One region of the Streptomyces sp. NPDC026575 genome, then DNA from elsewhere that is predicted to be linked to it. Evidence: riboswitches for the same ligand, from Rfam matches in the RefSeq annotation. Region 1 holds a riboswitch; the other holds the start of a gene.
The links. Region 1 has a riboswitch for ZMP and ZTP ahead of ACZ4NB_RS27935 (serine hydroxymethyltransferase). Riboswitches for the same ligand answer to the same signal wherever they lie in the genome.
Positions count from the first base shown of each region.

Region 2: it holds a riboswitch for ZMP and ZTP, as region 1 does, so the genes downstream of both, ACZ4NB_RS00960 (bifunctional 5,10-methylenetetrahydrofolate dehydrogenase/5,10-methenyltetrahydrofolate cyclohydrolase) here and ACZ4NB_RS27935 (serine hydroxymethyltransferase) in region 1, are expected to answer to the same signal.

Region 1 is NZ_JBVHQM010000022.1:110,076-117,796, forward strand. Features, by position in the region: partial or broken gene ACZ4NB_RS27905 (XRE family transcriptional regulator) at 1-107, opposite strand, end outside; gene ACZ4NB_RS27910 (DUF4232 domain-containing protein) at 243-737, opposite strand; gene ACZ4NB_RS27915 (GNAT family N-acetyltransferase) at 962-1,516, opposite strand; gene ACZ4NB_RS27920 (hypothetical protein) at 1,777-2,190, shown strand; gene ACZ4NB_RS27925 (glutathionylspermidine synthase family protein) at 2,205-3,395, shown strand; gene rocD (ornithine--oxo-acid transaminase) at 3,622-4,860, opposite strand; ZMP/ZTP riboswitch at 5,031-5,121, shown strand; gene ACZ4NB_RS27935 (serine hydroxymethyltransferase) at 5,161-6,435, shown strand; gene trpS (tryptophan--tRNA ligase) at 6,544-7,557, shown strand.
Region 2 is NZ_JBVHQM010000001.1:207,464-215,184, forward strand. Features, by position in the region: gene ACZ4NB_RS00940 (helix-turn-helix domain-containing protein) at 1-385, opposite strand, end outside; gene ACZ4NB_RS00945 (AfsR/SARP family transcriptional regulator) at 564-1,445, shown strand; gene ACZ4NB_RS00950 (MFS transporter) at 1,465-2,976, shown strand; gene ACZ4NB_RS00955 (SDR family NAD(P)-dependent oxidoreductase) at 3,017-3,835, opposite strand; gene ACZ4NB_RS00960 (bifunctional 5,10-methylenetetrahydrofolate dehydrogenase/5,10-methenyltetrahydrofolate cyclohydrolase) at 3,961-4,815, opposite strand; ZMP/ZTP riboswitch at 4,837-4,925, opposite strand; gene ACZ4NB_RS00965 (hypothetical protein) at 4,965-6,074, opposite strand; gene ACZ4NB_RS00970 (hypothetical protein) at 6,237-6,554, shown strand; gene ACZ4NB_RS00975 (hypothetical protein) at 6,650-6,874, shown strand; gene ACZ4NB_RS00980 (SPFH domain-containing protein) at 6,978-7,721, shown strand, end outside.

The DNA.
Region 1 (7,721 bases):
ATCGCAATCCGTACGGTGCAGCCTTCGGCGGCGCGCTCGCGTAAGAGGTCATTGAGGCGCGGATACGCCTCATGGAGAAAGACTGCCGCGTAGACGAGTACATCTATGTGGCCGAGCAGCGCGCGAAGGCTCACGCCGTCGGGGACAAGTCCAAGGCGACCGACTGCAACGTCGAGATGTGCCGCCACTCCCATCCGAAGCGGGGGAGCGGATGACGACCGATGAAGGGGGCCGTGAGCGCCCTACTCCGCGACCTCCGTCGGCGGGCTCATGGCGATCTTGTCCTCGCAGATGCTCATCGAGGTGCGCCGGCCCTTCTCGTCGTGGGCCGTTATCGGGTGGCGGTCCTGGTCGTCGCGCGGTGCGGCGACTATGGCCGTGTCGTTGCTGACCATGCAGCCTTCGGGCTGGGTGGCCCGGTCGGAGTCCCTGTAGCGCAGCGCGGACGTCAGGGTGCCGCCGCGGGGGAGGTCTATGGGCATGGTGCGGCCGTGCCCCTGCGCGTCGGACTCGGGCCCCTTGCCGACGTGGACCTCGAAGACCGGGAAGCCGCGGAAGACGCAGGTTCCCGGGCCCTTGTTGGCGATGGACAGCCGCGCGTCGCGGTGGGTGGTGTGCGGCTTCTTCTTCAGCACGGTGAGCTTCCAGCGCAGGCTCTTCGTCGTGCAGTCGGCGTGCAGGGCCGCCATCCGGGGCGAGCCGCAGCCGAGCAGCCCCAGGCCGAGGGTGACGGTCAAAGTGAGCGCGGCTGTCGCCGCGAGAAGTGAACGCCGACGCACGACTCCCCCTGTTCGTTCCGCATACCGCATAAGACTTGCCGTTGATAAGGAAGGGTTTTGTGCGCTCGGGGTTGCCTCTGGCTTCGGGACAGGTGATCGATTCCGTGGCAGTGGTCGGTTCCGGGGCGGGCGTGGCGGCGACTCCCGTACGGCGTGGCGGCAACGGCCGTGCGCAGGCCCGGCTACAGCTCCCGTACGAAGGACACCCGGTCCAGGCCCGGACCGTCGTAGTCCGTGTGCACCGGTACGGCGCCGTCGTCGTCGGTCCGGTCGCCCGGTTCCCACTGGAAGCCCATGCGGGTGTGGTACGCGATCGAGTCGCGGTTGTCGGGGCTGGTGATGCAGCGGACCCGGCTGCGGCCCGCCTCCCGGGCGAGGGCGAAGAAGCGCTCGTACAGCGCGCTGCCGACGCCGCCGCGCTTGCCGTCGGGGCATACGCCGACGAAGTGGATGTAGGCCGTGCGCGGGTCGGTCTGGGACAGGAAGCCGATCAGGAAGGCGTGCAGGGTGCCGTCGGGGCGCTCGACGAGGAAGCTGGTGTCGGCGAAGTGCTGGAGGAACAGGCGCGGTACCAGCAACTTCCGTTGCAGCGCGCCCGCTTCACCGCCCAGTCCACCCCACCAGTCGGCCAGCGCCAGCTGGAGGCGCGGATGGTCCGATGCCACCGGATGGCGCAGCGACAGCCCGTCGGATATCGGGGCGGGTGTCGGACCGGGTGTAGGGGTGTTTTCGGTCATGGCGGTCAGCCTAGGGCGAGTGGTGTGGCGTCTCCCAGGAGTTCCGGAAGTCTCAGAAGCCGCCGGAGCCCCAGGCGGCGGAGGCGTCCGGGACGGCAGGGCGCAGATCCCGCCAAGGGCCCTCGAAGGGCCGTGAAGCGGCCGTAGGGGGCGGATCCGGAAGCGGGGCGGGGCCCGTCCGGGGCGGGGCGCGGCCGCCCTCTAGGGTGGCTGTGCTGCACGAGAGCACGTTGATCCATCCACGGGGGAAGCGGGAAGAAATGGCCGAGAAGGCACGTCGGCGGCTGCGTTCGAGCACGGTGATCCTGGGAGGCATGGGCGCGCTCGCCGCGGCCCTGACGTCCTGCGGCTCCGAGCCCGACAAGCGCTGCGTCGACCGCAACAGCTACGACGTGGTCAAGGGCTACCGCATCGTCGACTCCAAGAACTGCTCCGCGGGCGGCGGCTCGTCCACGGGGAGCAGCGGTACGAGCGGCGGGTACGGCAAGGGCGGCGGCAAGAGCGCCAAGCGCCCCGTCGACGGCCAGTGGTACTACGACCCGAGCAACAAGGGCGGCAGCTACGCCGTCGAGGGCACCTTCAGCAAGAGCTCGGCCGTCAACCGCGGCGGCTTCGGCTGCTCGGGGTCGCACGGCAGCAGCGGCGGCGGCCGGCACGGCTCCTTCGGCGGCTGAGCGGCCCGGACGGCATGGAACGCCACACCATCGAGCCCCGCCCCGGCTGGCAGCAGACCGTCGAGGCGCAGGGGCTGATCTACCCGCTCACCCGCTACCCGGACGATTCGCTGCGGCCCTACTGGGACGAGAGCGCCTACTACGAGTTCACCCTCCCCGAGGTCGAGGCCCTGGAGGAGGTCGTCGAGGAGCTGCACGGCATGTGCCTGGCCGCGGCCGCGCACATCGTCGAGCACGACCGCTTCGCCGACCTCGGCATCGACGATCCCCGGCTGGCCGCCCTGGTCGCCGAGTCCTGGCGCCGGCGCGACGAACTGCCCTCCCTCTACGGGCGGTTCGACCTGCACTACGACGGCACCGGCCCGGCCAAGATGCTGGAGTACAACGCCGATACGCCGACCTCGCTGGTCGAGGCCGCCAGCCCGCAGTGGTTCTGGATGGAGGAGCGCTTCCCGGGCGCCGACCAGTGGAACTCGCTGCACGAGCGGCTGGTGGCGGCCTGGAAGCGGCAGGCCCCGCTGCTGCCGCCCGGTGCGCCGCTGCACTTCGCGCACTCCGCGGGCGATGAGCTGGGCGAGGACCTGATGACCGTCGCGTATCTGGAGGAGACGGCGCAGCAGGCGGGCCTGGAGACGGTCGCCGTCTCGATGGAGGACATCGGCTGGGACCGGCTCTCGGGCCGCTTCGTCGACCAGCGGCTGCGCTTCATGCGGGCGTGCTTCAAGCTCTACCCGTGGGAGTGGCTGGCCACCGACGACTTCGGCCCGTACGTCCTGGACACCCTCGACAACGGCGGCGGCACCGGCTCCACCCTCTGGATCGAGCCCGCCTGGAAGATGCTGCTCTCCAACAAGGCGCTGCTGGCGATCCTGTGGGAGCTCTACCCCGGGCATCCGAACCTGCTGGCCGCCTACCTCGACGGGCCGCGCGAGCTGGCGCACACCCGCGGTTACGCGGCCAAGCCGCTGCTCGGCCGGGAGGGCGCCGGCGTCACGCTGCACGAGCCGGGTGCCGCCCCGGTGCCGCGCGAGCCCGAAGACCCGTGCTGCTACCAGGAGCTGGCGCCGCTGCCGGACTTCGACGGCAACCGTGTCGTCCTCGGCGCGTGGGTCGTCGAGGACGAGGCGGCGGGGCTGGGCATCCGGGAGTCGTCCGGACCGGTCACGGACGAGTACGCGCGCTTCGTGCCGCATGTGATCCGTTGACCTGATCCGCTGACCTGACCCGCTGACCTGATCCGCTGAGGCGCGCCACAGGGTGTGCCGCAGCGGGCATCGTGCGTCCACCGGCATCGTGCGTCCACCGGGATCGCACGTCCACCGCGCCCCGCGCGCCCAGGCGCCGGCGCGTCCGCCCGCCCGCGGCATGGCGCAGCGAGCGGCCAGGGCCCTCGGCCCGCCGGTCGCCCGCTGCGTGCTCGCGGCAGCCGCGCTACCCCTCCAGGACCTCCCGCAGCCGGGCCAGCCCCCAGTCCAGGTCCTCCTTGCTGATCACCAGCGGCGGGGCGATCCGGATCGTCGCGCCGTGGGTGTCCTTGACCAGCACGCCCCGGGCCATCAGCTGCTCGGAGACGTACCGTCCGGTGCCGCGCGCGGGGTTGATGTCCACGCCCGCCCACAGCCCGCGGCCGCGTACCGCGTCCACCGTGCCGTCGCCCACCAGCAGCCTCAGCTCGCCGTGCAGATGCTCGCCCAACTCCGCGGCGTGCTGCTGGAGTTCACCGGTCCGCAGCATCGCGATGACCTCCAGCGCCACCGCGCAGGCGAGCGGGTTGCCGCCGAACGTCGAGCCGTGCTCGCCGGGTGCGAAGACCCCGAGCACCTCGCGGGAGGAGACCACCGCCGACACCGGCACCACTCCGCCGCCCAGCGCCTTGCCCAGGACGTACATGTCGGGCACCACGCCCTCGTGCTCGCAGGCGAAGGTCCGGCCCGTGCGGCCCAGCCCGGACTGGATCTCGTCGGCGATGAACAGCACGTTCCGGCGGCGGGTCAGCTCCCGCACGCCTGCCAGGTAGCCCGGCGGCGGCACCAGCACGCCCGCCTCGCCCTGGATCGGCTCCAGCAGGACGGCGACGGTGTGGTCGTCGACGGCCGCCTCCAGCGCCGCCAGGTCGCCGTACGGGACGATCTCGAAGCCGGGGGTGTACGGACCGAAGCCGGCGCGGGCCTCGGGGTCGGTGGAGAAGGAGACGATGGTGGTGGTCCGGCCGTGGAAGTTGTTCTCCGCGACGATGATCCTGGCCCGGCCGTCCGGGACGCCCTTCACCTCGTAGCCCCACTTGCGGGCCGTCTTCACGGCCGTCTCGACCGCCTCGGCGCCGGTGTTCATCGGCAGCACCAGCTCCATGCCGCACAGTTCGGCCAGCGCGGCGCAGAAGTCCGCGAACCGGTCGTGGTGGAAGGCGCGCGAGGTGAGCGTGACCCGTTCCAGCTGGGCCTTGGCGGCGTCCAGCAGACGGCGGTTGCCGTGCCCGAAGTTCAGCGCGGAGTACCCGGCGAGCATGTCCAGATAGCGCCGGCCCGCCACATCCGTCATCCAGGCGCCCTCGGCGGTGGCCACGACGACGGGCAGCGGGTGGTAGTTGTGCGCGCTGTGGGCTTCGGCGGCGGCGATGCTGCGTTCCGTTGACGTCACCGGTGACTCCGTTCGGTAGGCCGTACGGGGCATATGCATCGAGATGCCCCTCTATCTTGCCGCGTGGGCGGTTTGTTCGGAAGCCGTTGGGGTGGTTCGGTGTTCCGGCACCGGCGGGCATACGCGGAGAGGCGAGGCACCCCCGGGCGGCACCCCCTAGGGCCTGTCCGATGGGTCGGGGTCGGAAAGGCCCTAGACTCGGCGGTGCGCACCGCGACTGGCGTGCGGGGAATCGACCCCGAGGGAGCGGTGCGAGGACGCCATCACGAGGTGCCGCCCGCCTGGGCACCCGGGACCCGACCGGACCACCGATCGAGCGCCCCGGAGGACGCCATGTCACTGCCCCTTTCCCATCCCGCGCTGCACGCCGCCGATCCCGAACTCGCCGCCCTGGTGGGCGCCGAGGAGCGGCTCCAGGCCGACACCCTGCGGCTGATCCCCAGCGAGAACTACGTCTCCGCCGCCGTCCTGGAAGCCACCGGCACGGTCCTTCAGAACAAGTACAGCGAGGGGTACGCGGGCCGTCGCTACTACGAAGGCCAGCAGAACATCGACCGCGTCGAGACGCTGGCCGTCGAGCGCGCCAAGGCCGTCTTCGGCGTCGAACACGCCAACGTCCAGCCGTACTCCGGCTCGCCCGCCAACCTCGCCGCGTACCTGGCCTTCGCCGAGCCCGGCGACACCGTGCTGGGCATGGCGCTGCCGATGGGCGGCCACCTCACCCACGGGTGGGGCGTCTCGGCCACCGGCACCTGGTTCCGCGGCGTCCAGTACGGCGTACGCGCCGACAGCGGGCTCATCGACTTCGACGAGGTGCGCGACCTCGCCCGCAAGGAACGCCCGAAGATCATCTTCTGTGGTGGCACGGCCGTCCCCCGCACCATCGACTTCGCCGCCTTCGGCGAGATCGCGCGGGAGGTCGACGCGGTCCTCGTCGCGGACATCGCGCATATCGCCGGCCTGATCGCGGGCGGCGCCCACCCCTCGCCCGTACCGCACGCCGACGTGATCTCCACGACCACGCACAAGACCCTGCGCGGGCCGCGCGGCGCGATGCTGATGTCCCGGGCGAGCCACGCCAAGGCCCTGGACAAGGCCGTCTTCCCGGGCCTCCAGGGCGGCCCGCACAACCACACCACCGCCGCCATCGCGGTCGCCCTGCACGAGGCGGCCGCCCCGTCCTTCCGACAGTACGCGCACGCCGTCGTCGCCAACGCCAGGGCGCTCGCCGAGGCGCTGCTGGCCCGCGGCCACGACCTGGTCTCCGGCGGCACCGACAACCACCTGGTGCTGATCGACCTGACCTCCAAGGGCGTCCCCGGCAAGGTCGCCGCGAAGGCCCTGGACCGGGCCGGCATCGTCGTCAACTACAACACCGTCCCGTTCGACCCGCGCAAGCCCTTCGACCCCTCCGGCATCCGCATCGGCACCCCCTCGCTGACCTCCCGCGGTCTGGGCACGGACCGGATGCCGCAGGTCGCGGAGTGGATCGACCGGGCCGTACGGGCCGCGGCCGAGGGCGACGAGGCGGCGCTGGGGGCCATCCGCGGGGAGGTCGCCGAGCTGATGGCGGCCTATCCGGCGCCGGGCCTGCCGATCGGCGGCTGAGCCCGCGACGCCGGCGCCCGGGGCCCCCGCGGTCCCGGGCGCGCGGGGCCCCGGGGTATTTCCCGGCCACGCGCCGGGGAGCACGCGCGACCTGAGACAATCGGTGCCATGGCTCTCGATCGTCCGCGTGTGCTCTCCGGCATTCAGCCCACCGCCGGCTCCTTCCACCTCGGCAACTACCTCGGCGCCGTCCGCCAGTGGGTAGCGCTGCAGGAGTCCCACGACGCCTTCTACATGGTCGTCGACCTGCATGCGATCACCGTTCCGCAGGACCCGGCGGAGCTGCGGCAGAACACCCGGATCGCGGCCGCCCAGCTGCTGGCCGCCGGCCTCGACCCCGAGCGCTGCACGCTCTTCGTGCAGAGCCATGTGCCCGAGCACGCCCAGCTCGGCTGGGTCATGAACTGCCTCACCGGCTTCGGCGAGGCATCCCGGATGACCCAGTTCAAGGACAAGGCCGCCAAGCAGGGCGCCGACCGCGCCTCCGTCGGCCTGTTCACGTACCCGGTCCTCCAGGTCGCCGACATCCTCCTCTACCAGGCCCACCAGGTCCCGGTGGGCGAGGACCAGCGCCAGCACATCGAGCTGACCCGCGACCTCGCCGAGCGCTTCAACGGCCGCTACGGCGACACCTTCACGATCCCGGCGCCGTACATCCTCAAGGAGACGGCCAAGATCTACGACCTCCAGGACCCGTCGATCAAGATGAGCAAGTCGGCGTCCACGCCGAAGGGCCTGATCAACCTCCTGGACGAGCCGAAGGCGACGGCGAAGAAGGTCAAGAGCGCGGTCACCGACACCGACACGGTGATCCGCTACGACGCCGAGAACAAGCCGGGCGTCTCCAACCTCCTGACGATCTACTCCTCCCTCACGGGCACCTCGATCCCGGAGCTGGAGCAGGAGTACGAGGGCAAGATGTACGGCGCCCTCAAGACCGACCTCGCCGAGGTGATGGTCGAATTCGTCACACCGTTCCGGGACCGCACCCAGGAATATCTGGACGACCCCGAGACGCTGGACTCGATCCTGGCCAAGGGTGCGGAGAAGGCCCGCGCGGTCGCCGCCGAGACCCTCGCCACCGCCTATGACCGGCTCGGACTGCTGCCGGCCAAGCACTGACGGGACTCGTCCGCGCGGCCGCACGGACCCGCCGGACGGTCCGCACAGAGCCCCGGGTCCCCGCCTCCGGGGGCCCGAGGCCCTGTTTGTCACAGGGCAGGGGACGCTCCCCGCAAGGGGCGCGCACCCGGCACACTATGAGGGTGCGCGAGCGTGCCGCACAC
Region 2 (7,721 bases), on a different contig from region 1:
GGTCGATAACGGCGGTGATGGCGGCGAGGCTCTCCGGCGGCAGTCCCACCACGCGCAGGGCGACGCCGCGCACACCGGCCTGGCCCAGCTCGTTCAGCGCCGCCAGCTGGGAGTCGACGCGGTCAGCGTGATCGGGATCGACGAAGTAGGCCGGCGAGACACCGAAGAACTTCGCCAGGGCGCTCAGCAGGTCGGTGGAGGGATTGGTCCGCTTGCCCGTGCGCAGTGCCGACAGATACGCACCGCTCACTTTCAACCCGGGGTTGATGCACTTGACTTCCTCGGCCACCTCCCGGTTGGTCCAGTTCCTGCCCTGTGGTCGGCTTGTGCGGAACAGGTGGTTGAGCCTTTCCGCGAGCACCACTTGACCGTCGTTGTCCGCCATGTTCTCACTCTCTGCGCCATTCCGGACGCTGTGGATTCCAATTGTCCACAAACAACCTGTAGTTGACAACGAACGGGCCGTATATGCAGAATGCAAACAACTGACAGTTGTCTTCGTATGGCCTCTATCAACTGACGGTTGATTTTGGCTGACGAGCGCTCCGTCATGGAGGGGGACCATGGGAGTCCACATAGGCATCGATGTACTCGGCTCGCTCTCGCTGCACACGGACGAGATACAGGCGACCCCGACTGCTCCCAAGGAGCGCAAGGTTCTGGCGCTCCTGCTGATGAACCACTCACATGTCGTGCCGGTCTCGCAGCTCGTGGAGGAGCTGTGGCACGACAGTCCGCCCAAGACCGCAGTCACCGCCCTGCAGACCTATATCCGCAACATCCGCCGCAGCATCTCGGCCAAGATGGCGCTGCCGCCGGCCGTGGTGAGCGGTGAACTCCTGCAGACCAAGAGTATGGGCTACGTCTTCAACACCGAGGCTTGCACCTTCGACCTGGCTGAATTCCGCAAGCTCACGGCGGCCGGGCGGGCTGCGCTGCGCGTCGGCGACCAGATCGGCGCGGTGCGGCAGTTGCAGCTCGCCGACGACCTCTGGCACGGCTCGGCGCTCGTCGACGTTGATCAGGGACTGCCGCTCCAGGCGGAGGTGTCGCGCCTCGAACAGTCACGGCAGTCGGCACGCGGCTTACGTATCGAGACCGCGCTCCGCATCGGCTGCCACGACGAAGTCCTCGGCGAACTGGCCGGATTGGTGCTCCAGCTGCCCTTCGACGAGCACCTGCACGCGTACTACATGCTCGCCCTGCAGCGCTCTGGGCGCCGCCCCCAGGCCCTGGAGGCGTTTGACCGGCTCCGCCGCTCCATGGCCGACGAACTCGGCCTCGAACCCTCCCCCGACCTGCGCCGGCTGCAGCAGGAGATCCTCGGCCCCGCGGAGCCCGCCCCCTATCGGGAGGGGCAGACGGTCACGGGCCAGGCCGGCTCGCGCGAGGTGCACGCCCTCCTCCAGCGGACCCGCCTCGGTGCACCCGCGCCCGCAGTCTGAGACGAGGTGAAATCCCCCCATGCCCATATCCACCTCCCCGTCCCATGACCCCGGGCGCTGGAAGGCCCTGGCCTTCATCTGCCTTGCCCAGCTGATGGTCGTGCTCGATGTCACGATCGTGAACATCGCCCTCCCCTCCGCCGCGCACGACCTGGGCTTTTCCGACGCCAACCGGCAATGGGTGGTCACCGCCTACGCCCTGGCCTTCGGCAGCCTGCTGCTGTTCGGCGGTCGCATCGCCGACCTGTGGGGCCGCAAACGCGCCTTCGTCACCGGCGCTGTCGGCTTCGCCGCAGCCTCCGCCCTGGGCGGCGCCGCCGCCGACACCGCCATGCTCATGGGGGCCCGCGCCCTGCAGGGCGTCTTCGGCGCCCTGCTCGCCCCTGCCGCGCTGTCCCTGTTGGCCGTGACCTTCACCGAGGCCAGGGAACGTGCCAAGGCGTTCGGGATCTACGGGGCCATCGCTGCCAGCGGCGCCGCCCTGGGCCTCATCCTGGGCGGCGTACTCACCGAGTACCTCACCTGGCGCTGGACGCTGCTGGTCAACATCTTCTTCGCCGCCGCCGCAGCCCTCGGCGCCCTCGCGTTCGTCCACGATCCCCGCACCGGCCACCCCCGCGGGCACCGCCTGGACATCCCCGGCGTGCTGCTCGCCTCCGGCGGACTGGGCTGTCTTGTCTACGGCTTCACCCGGGCCGAAACCGGCGGGTGGAACGCCGCCGGCACCCTCGGCCCGATCGGCACCGGACTGTTCCTACTGGCCGTATTCGTGCTCCTGGAGCGCCGCGTGGACGCCCCGCTACTGCCGCTGCGGGTGATCCTCGACCGCAACCGCGGCGGCGCCTTCCTCTGCCTGGCCCTCGCCATCATCGGCATGTTCGGGTTGCTGCTGTTCCTGACCTTCTACCTCCAGGTCGTCCTTGGCTTCAGCCCCCTGCAGTGCGGCCTGGCGTTCCTGCCGTTGACAGCCGGCATGATGACCGGCGCCACCCAGATCGGCACCCGCCTGGCCCCGCGCCTACCCGCCCGCACACTGATGGCCCCCGGCTACCTCGTTGCCGCCGCCGGCCTGGTCATCCTCGCCCAGATCACGCCCGACAGCTCCTACCCCGCCGTCGTCCTGCCCGGCATGGTCGTCACGGGACTGGGCATGGGCACGGCCCTGATGCCCGCCATGAGCCTGGCCACTCACGGCGTCGCACCGCGGGACTCCGGCGTCGCTTCCGCCTTGGTCAACACCTCTCAGCAGATCGGCGGCGCCATCGGCACCGCCCTGCTCAACACCATCGCCACCATCGCCACCACCACCTACCTGCATCACCACCATGCTGCGGGCCCCGCAGCGGCCGGCAGCCTGCGGCTGCGGGCCATGGTCCACGGCTACTCCGCCGCCATCTGGTGGGCGGCCGGCCTCCTCGCTCTCTCCGCCGCCCTCGCCACCCTCCTCGTCAACCACCGTCCAAGCTCCTCCCCTTGCCGCCGAGCTCGCCCGCGCCGTGACTGCGCACACCGGGTACGCCCCGACCGCTGAAGAGGTGCCGTCGAATGCCGAACGTCGGCCGTAGGGGCCCTCAGCCCTCGGCGCCGCCGCGCGGCTCCAGGCGGAAGCGGAACGCGGCGCCGCCGGTGTCGACGGCCGTGGCGCCGCCGTCGACGGTGAGGACCGCGCCGTTGACGAAGGACGCGGCCGGCGACAGGAGCCAGTCGATGGCCTCGGCGACCTCGCGTGGCTCGCCGGGGCGGCCGACGGGCAGCAGCCGGGTGGCCTCCTCGTACGCGGCGTCGACGCCGCCGGCGAGACCGGACTCGTCGGCGAACCGCGCCATCCGCCGGTCGGCCATCTCGGTACGCACCCAGCTGGGGCAGACGATGTTGGCGCGCAGCCCGTCGCGTCCGTAGTCCACGGCGAGGGAGCGGCAGAGCTGGAGCAGGGCCGCCTTGGAGGTCGCATAGGCGGCATTGCCGTCGCCGTTGCGCAGGGCGGAGACCGAGGCGACCGCGACGACGGCGCCGCGTGCCGCCAACAGGTGTGGCAGGGCGGCACGTTGGAGGAGGAAGGGGCCGGTGACGTTGGTGGTCATCACGGCCTCCCAGTCCTCGATCGACAGATCGCCGACGGAACCGCCGCGGGCGATACCGGCGTTGAGGACCAGACCGTCGAGCCGCCCGTACGCCGAGACCGCGGCATCGACCAGACCCTGGACGGCCTCGGGGTCGGCGGTGTCGGAGGGGTGGGCCAGGGCGCCGGTCTCCTCGGCGAGGCGGTGCAGCGGTTCGGGCCGGCGGCCGGAGATCACCACCTGGTGGCCGGCCGCCCGCAGCAGCCGGGCGGTGGCGGCACCGATGCCCGTACCGCCGCCCGTCACGATGACAACGCGCTGTTCCGCCATGGTCGTTCGCCCTCCGCTTGATGATCGCTTACCGCCCTGGCGATCATACGGAGGACGCCCGCCCGGCCGCCGCACACTTCCGGCCCCGCCCGCCCCGCACCGCACCGGACCTCGGTGCCGCGCCGTCAGGCCGCCGTCAGCTGACGGGTCGCGGCGTCGACGGTCTGGGTGAGCAGGGTCGCGATGGTCATGGGGCCGACGCCGCCGGGGACCGGGGTGATCAGGGAGGCGCGGCCGCTCGCGGAGTCGAAGTCCACATCGCCGACGTTGCCGGGGTTGTAGCCGGCGTCGACGACGACGGCACCGGGCTTGATGTGCTCGCCGGTGAGCAGACGGGGCCGGCCGACCGCGGCGATCAGGACGTCGGCCTGCCGGGTGATCGACGCGAGGTCGGTGGTGCGGGAGTGGCAGTAGGTGACGGTGGCGTTGCGGCCGAGCAGCAGCATCCCGACGGGCTTGCCGAGGATCGCGCTGCGGCCGACCACGACGGCGTGCTTGCCGGCCAGCTCGACGTCGTAGTGGTCGAGGAGGCGGAGGATGCCGGCCGGTGTGCAGGAGGCGAAGCCGTCGACGCCGAAGCTCATCGTGGCGAAGGAGTGGAAGGTGACGCCGTCGACGTCCTTCTCGGGGGCGATGGCCTCGAACGCGGCGCGCTCGTCGATATGCGGGCCGACCGGGTGCTGGAGGAGGATGCCGTGGACGGTGGGGTCGTCGGAGAGCTCGGTGAGGGTGCCGACCAGCTCCGCGGTCGTGGTCCCGGCGGGCAGTGCGATATGCCGCGACCGGATCCCGGCCTTCTCGCAGCGGGCGCGCTTCATCCGTACGTACGTCGCGGAGGCGGGGTCGTCACCGACGAGCACGGTCGCCAGGCAGGGGGCCTGGCCGGTCTGCCGGGTGAGGGCCGTCGCGCGCTGCGCGGCCTGCTCGACGATGCTGCGGGCCAGTGCGCTGCCGTCCATGAGGCGGGCGGTCTGGGTCATCGGGTGCTCCTGAGCGTGGTGAGGGATCGCCCAGGCGCGCGGCAGTGGCCGGATGAGGCCGGGCCGCTCCCCGGTGGTACTCCACCCAAGCGCCAGTCACGGCCCGCCGACCACTGTAATCGACGGCGGAGCGCTCCGGGGAGCCGGCGTCAGGTTCCCCCGTGGCCGCCCGGGGCCGGGGTGGGCGTGGGGGGCGTGGTGGCTTCCCATTGGCTGAGGATGCCGTCCCAGTCGTGCTGGGCGGTGGTGATGGCGCTGGGGTCCCAGGCGGCCGGAGAGGGCTGTTGACCTTGGTACACCTGATAGTCCTGGTAGCTCTGGTTGCCCTGGTAGTTCTGATAGCCCTGGTACTCCTGGTAGCCCCGGTACTCCGCGTTGTTCTGGTAGCCCGCGTACTGCTGCTGTTTCCAGGGTTCGTGCTCGTACGTCTCCCGTGCGGGCTGCGATGGTCGCTCGCGCCAGGTCAGATGAGGGGTCTCGGACTGCGGGGAGGACTGGAGGGTGGCCATCCGGCGGTGGCGGCCGATGCGGTCCTGCGGTGCGGTCTGCGGGGTCTGGCGGTTGTCGGCGGACAGCTGCTGGGCGCGGGCCACGAGGAAGCGGACGTCGAGACCGAGTTCGGTGGCCAGGGCCGTGAGGTCGACTCCGGTGTGCCAGCTGCTCATCAGGATCGCGTCCAGGGCCGGCGCCCAGGCCGACTCGGTGGACTGGGGCGGGGTGGCCTGGGCGGCGGGGGCCTGGGCCGGGGGCGCCTGCGGCGGGGCGGCTTGGGGTGGAGCGGGCTGGGGCGCTGCGGCCTGGAGCGGGCCGGTCGCCGGTGCTCCGATGTGGCCCGCCGGGGCCTGGCCGGGGGCGGCGGCCTGGCCCGCGGGGTGCGCGGCGGGGTGGACGCCGGTCTGCCCCGGCTGGTGAGCGGCGGCCGGCTGGGCGGGGGCCTGCTCCCGGGCGGCGGTGTGCTCGCCCGCGGGCGGCTGCTCGGTGGCGGGGTGGGCGGGCTGGGCGAGCAGGCTCTTGGCGACCGCGCGGGCGTCGTCCTTGCCCACCGTGCGGCGGGCCAGGCGCACTTCGCGCTCGTCCAGGCCGAGCAGGTCCGCCACCACCGCGTCGCTGCCCACGGTCACGGCGAAGGCGGCCAGCGTCCGGGACCGGCGGACCTCGGCCTCGTCGAGGAGTCCCTGCGTCCGGCGGACCTCGTCATCGCTGCTGCAAAACGCCTGTGCGAGTACCGCGTGGCGCTCCCACAACTCCCTCGGTTCCATGACTGCGACAACGTTCCTCCGTCCGGATTGGACTGCTTCCCGGCAATAGATCACTGCATGGGGTGATATTCGAGGGCGTTTCGCCCCCCACGGAAGGACGCATGTGCGGGGAGCCGCAAAAATACGCAGTGACCACAGGCCCCCAGGATCGTTTCAACGGCCATGAGCGCTCCTACCTCCGGCACCGTCGCAGGTCACGGACAGACTTCCCTCCCCCGGCCCGGCTCCATGCCCCGGTGGATCACCGCCGAGATCGCCCGGCAGACGCCCCTGTACGCCACTCTGGTGCGGACGTGGACGGAGCGCGCCGCCACGGTACCCGGGGTCGCCGACCCCGAATGGCAGCGGCTGGTCTCGTACCGCTGTTTCATGGAGGAGACCGAGAACGCACTGGCCGCCCTCCGGCCGCACCGCGCCCCCGACGTGCTGCCCGCGCGCCGCCCGGTCCCGGCCGCCCGGCCCGCCCGGCTCGACTCCTGAACCGGCCGGATCGCCCGGAGTACCGTTGAGTTGTCGAGATTTCCCGCTGTCCGGCTTCCGGGCCGACAGCGGCTTTGACCAGCGACGGAGCCCGGGTGAGCGCGAGGGATGACACGGACTTCGACCCGATCGGCGCGATCGGGCGGGTGACCGTCTCGATTCCGAGCGACGGACCGGGCGAGGTGCTGCTGCCCGTACGCGGCGGGACCGAGGCATTCGCCGCCTGGTCCCGAGAGCCCATCGCCCGCCATACGCAGGTCGTCGTGGTGGACCACACCTCGGCGCGGTCGGTGATCGTCGCGCCGCTGCCGGCCGCCTGACCCGGACCGGAGCCTACGGCCGAGCCGAGGGGTGCCTGCCGCGCGCCGCACCGTCACCGCCCGGAGCGCCCGAGGCCGGCCGCACCGGACCAGGAGCCTTGTGATGTTGTTCTGGCATGTTCCCGCGCCGAACGAGGCGCTGTTGATCTCCGGCTCGAAGCGCCGTGCGGGGGACGCGCAATTCCGTATCGTCACGGGCCATGGCTGCTGGGTCATGCCCGTCAAGCAGAAGGCGAGCGTGCTGTCGCTGTCGCTGCGGGAGGCGGAGATCTCCGAGGACTGCGTCACCCAGCAGGGCATCCGGCTCGCCGTCCGGGCGGTCGCGGTCTTCAAGGTCGGCGACGACTCCACGTCGATCGCCAACGCTGCACGGCGCTTCCTGAGCGAGCAGGACACCATGGAGGAGCTGGTGGGGCGGATCTTCGCCGGCCATCTGCGCTCGATCGTCGGCGGGCTGACCGTCGAGCAGATCATCCGGGAGCGGGACCGGGTCGCCCAGGAGGTCAAGGACGGCAGCCACTCCGAGATGGAGAAGCTCGGCATCGTCGTCGACGCCCTGCAGATCCAGGAGATCGGCGACACCTCCGGCTACATCACGAACCTGGCCGCCCCGCACGCCGCGGCGGTCGCCAGCGCCGCGCGGATCGCGGAGGCGAAGGCCGACCAGGAGGCGACCGAGCGGGAGCAGGAGGCGGCGGCGCTCAAGGCGAAGTACGAACGGGACACCGCGATCAAGCGGGCCGGGTTCCTCGCCGAGACCGAGCAGTACAACGCCAGTGCCGCCCAGTCCGGCCCGCTGTCCCAGGCCAGGGCCTCGCAGCAGGTCATCGAGGAGCAGACCGCCCTG